DNA from 2 places in the Carnobacterium sp. FSL W8-0810 genome. Region 2 is predicted to be linked to the other one. Evidence: riboswitches for the same ligand, from Rfam matches in the RefSeq annotation. Region 2 holds a riboswitch; the other holds the start of a gene.
The links. A riboswitch is a leader RNA that binds a small molecule or an ion and turns the genes downstream of it on or off. The one in region 2 is predicted to bind FMN.
Positions count from the first base shown of each region.

Region 1: another riboswitch for FMN. It lies ahead of NST49_RS09800 (ECF transporter S component); the one in region 2 lies ahead of ribD (bifunctional diaminohydroxyphosphoribosylaminopyrimidine deaminase/5-amino-6-(5-phosphoribosylamino)uracil reductase RibD).

Region 1 is NZ_JBBOWO010000001.1:2,029,750-2,034,184, forward strand. Features, by position in the region: gene NST49_RS09790 (RecQ family ATP-dependent DNA helicase) at 1-335, opposite strand, end outside; gene NST49_RS09795 (helix-turn-helix domain-containing protein) at 332-1,399, opposite strand; gene NST49_RS09800 (ECF transporter S component) at 1,569-2,150, opposite strand; FMN riboswitch at 2,288-2,411, opposite strand; gene NST49_RS09805 (sensor histidine kinase) at 2,491-4,287, opposite strand; gene NST49_RS09810 (response regulator transcription factor) at 4,296-4,435, opposite strand, start outside.
Region 2 is NZ_JBBOWO010000001.1:138,641-143,075, reverse strand. Features, by position in the region: gene NST49_RS00780 (ABC transporter ATP-binding protein) at 1-302, opposite strand, end outside; gene NST49_RS00775 (MerR family transcriptional regulator) at 465-1,295, shown strand; gene NST49_RS00770 (hypothetical protein) at 1,629-2,084, shown strand; FMN riboswitch at 2,211-2,325, shown strand; FMN riboswitch at 2,480-2,594, shown strand; FMN riboswitch at 2,748-2,863, shown strand; gene ribD (bifunctional diaminohydroxyphosphoribosylaminopyrimidine deaminase/5-amino-6-(5-phosphoribosylamino)uracil reductase RibD) at 2,989-4,077, shown strand; gene NST49_RS00760 (riboflavin synthase) at 4,105-4,435, shown strand, end outside.

The DNA of each region.
Region 1 (4,435 bases), 1.9 Mb from region 2:
ATAAATTTATAGTCAGATAAATGCTTTAATACCCAATCTTTTTCGCGTACATTCATTAAACTGTTAATAGCAGCTACTCTTTTTTCACCATTTAATTTTAATTGTTCCACTTGGTCTTGCATCAAAGATAATAAAGGCGAAACAATGATTACTAACCCATCTAAACAATACCCAGTTAATTGGTAGCAAATCGATTTCCCTGTCCCTGTGGGCAGCATAATCAACGTATCTTTACCTTCTAAAGCTGCTAATACAGCTTCTTCTTGCCCTTCTCTAAAAGAAGTGTATCCAAAATAATTCTCTAAGTTTTGTTTTATAAGGTCTTTATTGGTCACACAATCCGACTCCTTTCGATTTGAATCAATCTGTACCATGAAAAAGGAATCTGCGGCATTTCTTTTTTCAAATCCTCATATGTTATTTCTTCATTCTCACTAAATAACGCACATAATCGTTGGTAGTCTTCTTTTGGTATAAAGTTAGAAACATCAAAATTCGGAAAAATAATAGCTAATTCAATAATGTGTTCTGAAATTGTATTTACCTTTAATCTTCTCTCTAAAGCTATTTTTTCTATAGAGTAACCTTTTTCTAAATAATATGCCGTTGACCTAGCACTTAGACTAAGACTGCTGTAACGGTCTCCTTTACATTCTTGATAAATTAAATAAAATAAAGGGAATGTTTCTTTTTCACTGACCACTTTATTTAGTAGTTGACTAATTGTATTTTGTACTAAAAAAGTTAATTCCATTTGATCTAATCCATATTTAACAGCTAATTGTGTACTGGTTTTCCCATTCTTTTTATGTCCCGTTAACTGTGCTACTAAAATTTCTGCATCAAATGAACGGAACTCCTTTAATAATTGAATCCATTCTTTTCCAAATGAGCTACCCAATTCTTGTCTTTCTAATGAACTATTTTTCAACCAATTTTTTAACCATAATTGTGTCTTCCATTCCTTTTCTATTGGTAGATAATGATTATTTTGGTAGCGTAATTCCGAAAGAACTTGGGTGGAAAATAAAATTTTTTTCCAAAATTCTTTAGTCACTTGTCCGTTTAACAGTTGATTAATATTTTTAGGATAAAAATGTTTTGAAAAATAAAGGTCTAATTCTTCTTTAGCTTTTTTACAAAGGTAGTACTCTTCGTTATTTTCACTGGCTGTAATCCAATCTTTTTCAATAAACTCTCGAACCATATTGTCATACTGACTACGGTTTAAATTAGGAAATACCGAAAAAAAAGGAATCGCGTGATAAATATGCGCCTTAAACAAAATGGAAGCAGTTCGTTTACCAACCAAGATGTGATACAACGTGGCCGGTTTTACTGGATAGTCTATAGAATACAATGAAAGGCAAAAATACTGATAATACAACGATTGTTCCACGACATTCACCCTCATTCTGATTACATAAAAAAAGCAGCTACTGAAAGCTATTTATTGTTAAATCTAATATACCAAAAATAACCATTTTTAGGGTATAGTTTTCAAAATTTTAAAAATTATTAATAAGAAAACAAAAAAGAAATCGCAAAATAAATTGCGATTTCTTTTTTTATTTAGCACTGATTTTAGTTAATTGATTGCGTTGCAACCAAGTTTTTAATTTGGCGTATAACATAATAAAGACTGTACTTACTATTGCGCCTTTTATGATATTAAATGGTATAACACCCATTAAAATGTAATCTCTGATAGGCCCTACACTAAAGTTTAATACTTTTAAATACAATGGAAGCAAGAAAAAGTAATTTACAAGTGACAAAATGACAGCTAATGACAGTGACCCAACGATATTTGCAAAAATAATCGTTTTAGTATTGTTAACCTTTGATTTCATAATCAAATAAATTGGCAACGTATATGCGACTGAAGCTATAAAACTCGCAGTATCCCCAATTGGATATCCTGCATCACCGCCAGTTTGAATATAATGGAGCAATGAGCGAATAAACGCCACCATAGTTCCACCAACTGGACCGTATAAAAACATGCCAATCAAAACAGGAATATCACTAAAATCAACTTTTAGAAATGAAACTCCTGGAATTATTGGAAAACCAAATGAAATCAAAATGGTTGCTAGAGCAGCCAACATGGCGATTCCTACCATTTTCTTTGTGTTACTTGTTTGCATAAAAATCCTCCTAAAAGGATTCATCAGCCTAGGCATTACATGAGTCTATTCAAATAAAAACAATATAAAAATGCCCGTCTAAATTATCTTCAGATAATTAAACAGAGCATTTGAACAATTACAACTATTCAAATAAACCCCATCTTCTTTATCCAGACTTTACTGTCGGTACTGGAATTTAACCAGTTCAACCAAATAATGCTATTTAGCTCGTGGACTATACCACCGGTCGGGAATTTCACCCTGCCCCTGAAGACGAATCTTTATATTTTTTTAACAAGTTCATTGTATAACATGAGAAGAAAAAAAGCAACACTTTCTCTTACTTTTTATTAGCATATTAATCTAAATAGGGCAAATGAACGATAAATTTCGTTTGTTCATTGACAATACTCTGTACTTCGACAAATCCACCATGAGCTTCTATTATATTTTTTACAATAGATAAGCCAATACCTGTACCTGTTTTATCGCCTTTCATTACAGTTCTAGATTTATCTGCTTTATAGAATCGATCAAAAATATAAGGTATATCTTCTTCTGGAATCCCTGTTCCATTATCAATGACCTCAATTAAGACTTCATCCATAATCTTGTCTAAATGCACAAAGATTTTCACTTTTTTATGTTCTCTATTGACCATACTAGTATGCCTAATAGCATTATTGATTAAATTTACAAAAACTTGACTCATTTTATCTTCATCCATGTAGTAAGAATCTAAATTAGGATCAATTTCTAATTCTAAGCGAATATTATTTTTTTCTGACATTGTGGCAAATCGAGTAAACAGTTTATTAAAAAAGTCTTCCAAATGGACATCCAATTTTATTAAGTTAATAAAACCCGCTTCCATTCTAGAACTATCGAGCATTTCATTTACCATTCGATTCATTCTCACGGATTCTTCACCGATTATTTTTGCCATTTCTTTTTTCTCATCTTGAGTTTCAGCTATATCATCTAAAATTGCCTCACTGTACCCTTGGATCATCACCAAAGGTGTTCTTAACTCATGAGAAATATTATTAATAAAGTCATTTCGCATAATATCAAGACGTTTTTCTTTTGTAATATCTTGAATAGAAACTAATACACCACGAACACTGTCTAAATTTTCATCAAAAAGTGGAATCAACGTTATATTATAATAATAGTCATCAATATTATTATCATAACTTATTTTCTCAGGAAATCGTATAATAGAATCAATTCGATATTCCAACACATCAGGTATAACCGTTTTCATTACTTGATCTGTTTGGTATAAATGCTGTAAGAATTCATCTCCTAGAGGGTTTGACATTAACAATGTTTTATCTTGATTATAATACAATACCCCTGTAGAAATGGATGTCACGATATTTTCTAAAAGTTCTTTTTCTTGTCTAGTTGCTGCTCCAGTTACTTCTAATGATTTGCCCATTTTATTCATAGCTAAGGCTAACTGAGCTAACTCATCTTTGTAAGTTGACTGTGCTTGTTGAGTAAAATCATTTTTAGCATAATCATATGCAATATCTCTTAATTGAGTTAATGGTCTGCCAAATCTACGTTGGAAATAATAAAACAATAAAATTCCTATGACAATATAAAAAATAACATTAATAGCTGACCACACCCGCATCTTATTATGCGTGCTGCTTAAAAACGACAAATCACCATAAATGTAAAGTTTGCTTTCTTGGCCATTAAAAGTAAAGTTTTGGATTTTAAAAATATACGGTGTGCTTGGTTTATCATCTAATTTTATCTCGTCTTTAACAAGCGTATTTTTCCCGTTTTCCAGCTCATTTTTGACTTCACCATTTGCCTTAATTTTTGCAAAGTCATTGGATTGATCATCTATTTTTACATTTGAAGAATAACTAATAGGCTCATCATTTTGTGTGATCACTAAAGAAAGATGGTCCTCATAAGATCGTATTTTATCGATATTTTCAACCAAAAAATTTGGATCCTCTTCTAAAAGATTGGTTATAGAATTAATCGAATGTTCAAAATCATTGATGTAACTTTCTTCTATATTGTTTGTGTATAACTTTTCGTATACTTGGTTCGTAGTAAAAAAACAAATGCCGATAGCCAACATCGTTACCACCCAAGTACGAGTAACTAAACTATTTAATTTAAACATATTTCAACCTACTTTTCAGATTCTTCAGGAAAAGAATTAAATTTATAACCAAGTCCCCAAACAGTAACAATCATTTTTGCAGCTGCCTCTGAATGTTTAGTTAATTTTTCTCTGAGACGTTTGATATGAGTATCTACTGTTCTCAAGT
Region 2 (4,435 bases):
AGTGACAAATCTTGTATTTTTCTAAATAACTTTTTACGGGTTTCTTTTCCAAAACGTGAAGCAATTTCAGAAGTGTAGTAACTTCCAAGCACCCCAACAACAGCTCCTACAAGAATAGTAAGCAACATCTGGATTCCAATAGAAGAAACGACGTGGGTATTTTTTTCTAAAATGCCTTTATCAATGAGTTGAGCAATTAAATAAGGAATGAATAGAGTTGCTACGGATTGAAGTAAAATTAAGCTGCTTGTAACGAGAACAAGCAGTTTGTTTTTCTTTAAAAATGTAAAAAATAAATGCATATTGTTCATGTCTCCTTTTAGTTATTCGTATAAACTTACTTCAAATTGCATAGGAGCAAGAACTATGCTTTGAAATGATCGAATAATAGCAGTATAATCTGTATAGCTACTATACAGTCAAGTTTTATTTTCAAAAACTGTGGACACAAAGAGAGGAATCACATGGAAAAGGAATATTTAACCATCAGTCAGTTTTCTACTTTATCTGGAATCAGTCGCAAAACCCTTATTTATTATGACAAAATCGATTTGTTTTCACCAAAAATGCTTACAGATAAAGGGTATCGAATGTATGAGGAAAAACAATTAGATACCATTAGTGTGATTTACATTTTAAGAGAATTAGGGAAATCAATTAAGGAAATAAAAATCTATTTACAAGAACGAACTCCAGAAAAAATGCTGTCGTTGTTCCTAGAAGAACAAAAACAGATTGATAAAAAAATTAGTACGTTACAGCAATACAAAGATATGTTGGAAAAAAGAATAGAGTTAACAAAGTTGGCAGACGTAGTAACTGTTGGAAAACTTACTTTTATCCAGCAAGAAAAGAAACCGATACTAATCGGTAAAAAAATAAATCAACAAAACAATGAAGCCCTCATTGATTTCTATTCACTTATTGACCAACAACAAATTGTCCAAGGTTTTCCAATAGGAGCGATTATTGGAAAAAATGAATTGGCCAATGGTGAATTTTCAAATTTTAGTTATTTTTATATCAATAAATCGACTGAAGATAAAAATCAGTTAAGTATAAAGCCTGAAGGATGTTACGCAGTCATGTATGATTATTGTGATTACAATAAAACCGAAAAACTGTATCAGAAAATGTTGGATGGTTTAGTAGAAAATGGTTATGAGATTGATGGGGATGCCTATGAAGAATACATCATTGATGAAGTTGCAGAAAAAAATCCAGAAAAGTATTTGGTTAAGGTCATGATTAAAGTGAAAAATAAAAATGAGAATAATTCTGAAATGGTAGATTAGTAACCGTTCACTGATCTAATATCTATCAAAAGATAGAACCTGTTTTGAACCGAATTTGGTTAAGAGGTTTGTACATATACACCATAAGTTTCTTTTTATTCAACTTATAAGGTACTCATTATTTGTTTACCTACTGGAAGTTCCTTGCTAAGTAATCTGTATGGTACTCAATTGATAGTTGTGTACACAATCTATTCAACGATAACTTCCTATTTCTGCTGTATTGAAAACTAAAGTGTTATTCTTAGGGAAATCAATGTTATTGATGTTAATAACATTATTAAAAAAGATAAAATAATTTCTACTTATTACTTTCAGAAAGGATTTAAACGCATGACAGAATATCTATACATTGCAGCAGATGCTCCTTTAAGATCTGGTTTGATAGATGGCAGAAGAGGAGATCAACAACCAAATGAGTTTCAAATGGAAACCAAAGAATATTTTTATTTTGAAAACAACATTAGCGAAGATACTGACGATTATTTTAATTTTAGTTCCCATTTTCTTTTTAAAAAGACCAAATATCAAGTAGCATCGATAGATTCAAACCTTCCTTCGTTTAAGAAACGTGACAGCCTATCTCCAAAATTCAAAAACACATTAAAAGCATTGGAAGGTTATATTCTTGAACAATTTGAAAATGGATGTAACCAGTTAATAATTTTGTATAGTTTAAATAGTTATGAAAATGAGCCTTTAAAGGAAATCGAAGAAATCTACTTAGTTGATTTAAATTATCAAGATTTGTATTATCGTGAAGGTAGATTATTAAAAATTAAAAAGTAAGTAAGAATGATTTTTATCCTTTGAAAAGTACTTTTAGTACTCTTAGTAGTAAGAGTAATCGGACAATTAATATAAAAAATATTGACATCTCTTGTATTTCAATATATTCTTACATTACAAAAGTAAATTAGTCTTCAGGGCAGGGTGCAAGTCCCTACCGGTGGTAAAGCCCACGAGCCGCAAGGCAGATTCGGTTAGATTCCGAAGCCGACAGTATAGTCTGGATAAAGCGAAGACAAAGTAATTGCAGAGAAATTAAGATAGCTATAGTCTTTTTTTGGATAGATAGCAGTCATGAATTTGTGAAGCAACTATTAACTAGTCTTATTTAGCTATAAGTCGAAGCCCTGGATATAAAAATCTGAGGGCTTTTTTGTGTAGAAAAGTAAAAATTAAATAGTCTTCAGGGCAGGGTGCAAGTCCCTACCGGTGGTAAAGCCCACGAGCCGTAAGGCAGATTCGGTTAGATTCCGAAGCCGACAGTATAGTCTGGATAAAGCGAAGACAAAGTAATTGCAGAGAAGTTAAGGTAGCTATAGTCTTTTTTTGGATAGATAGCAGTCTTGAATTTGTGAAGCAATTATAAGAAAGTCTTATTTAACTATAAGTCGAAGCCCTGGATATAAAAGTCTGGGGCTTTTTTGTGTAGAAAAGTAAAAATTGAATAGTCTCCAGGGCAGGGTGCAAGTCCCTACCGGTGGTAAAGCCCACGAGCCGTAAGGCAGATTCGGTTAGATTCCGAAGCCGACAGTGATAGTCTGGATAAAGCGAAGACAAAGTTTACAAAAATCAACAGTAACCGAGTAAAGAGTATTCGGAGTTATTTGTTGAGCCTTGTAAAAAAATGACGAAAGCCCTGAGAGTAGATTCTTAGGGCTTTTTTAATTTGAATGGAGTGAGAGAATTGGATGAAGTATACATGAGGATGGCACTGGAATTGGCAAGAAAGGGTAAAGGGTGGACAACTCCTAATCCTTTAGTTGGAGCGGTCATTGTAAAAGGTGGAAGAATTATTGGGCAAGGCTATCATCAAAAATATGGACAGCCCCATGCGGAAGTAAATGCTATTGCATCAGCCAAAGAAGATGTGACTGGGGCAACATTATATGTCACGTTAGAACCTTGTTCTCATTTTGGAAAAACACCTCCTTGTTCAGACTTACTGATAGACAAGAACATTAAACGAGTAGTCGTGGGAACACTCGATCCAAACCCACTAGTTGCTGGAAAAGGAATCGAAAGGCTTCGTAACAATGGAATTGAAGTAGTGACTGGTGTACTAGAAGAAGAGAGTCAAAAATTGAATGAGATCTTTATAAAATACATTGTCACGAAAGAGCCATTTGTGGTTATGAAAAATGCGATGTCTCTAGATGGAAAAATCGCTACAGTGACAGGCGAATCTCAATGGATTTCTGGTGAGTCATCTAGAAAACAAGTCCATTCTCTGCGCCATGAATTAGCTGGAATTATGGTCGGTATAGAAACGATTATCAAGGATGACCCACAACTAACTTCTAGAACACTAAACAGCCGTAATCCTATTAGAATTGTTGTCGATAGTCAGCTAAGAATCCCAATCGCCTCAAAGGTATTAACCCAACAAGATAAAGCGAAGACAATTGTGGCTACCACGAAAAGAGCCAATAATGAAAAATTAGATACGTTAAAGCAGATGGGTATTGAAGTGATTGTGATTAAAGTAAAATGTGAAAGAGTTGATTTACGAGAATTAATGAAGGTAATAGGAGCTAAAGGAATCGATAGTATCTTACTGGAAGGCGGTGCAAATTTGAATTTCTCGGCTTTAGAAGAAGGGATCGTGGACAAAATACAGTCCTATATTGCGCCAAAAATAATTGGAGGAAAAGAGGCTAAAACCGCTGTAGAAGGGGCAGGTATCCAATTATTAAAAAATGCGTTTAAAATTGATCGAATGACGCCTGTGATGGTTGGAGAAGATCTGTTTGTGGAAAGCTATATTGTTAAATAAAGAGAAACAATCGATTGGAGGAAAAGCATGTTTACAGGAATTATTGAGGAAATGGGAACGATTCAATCCATCAAACGAGGTGAAAAATCTTCAATATTGAAGATAAAGGGAAAAAAAGTATTGCAAGGGACTCGTATCGGGGATAGCATCTCGACAAATGGCATCTGTTTGACAGTAACAAAAATAGAAAATGATTCTTTTGAAGCGGACGTCATGTCTGAATCTTTGATAAGAACGAACATAGGAGAATTGACGCCTGGAAGTTATGTCAATATGGAACGAGCACTAAGTTTGGAAACACGTCTTGGTGGCCATATGGTTAGTGGCCATATCGATGGAACGGGAAAGATAAGAGAAA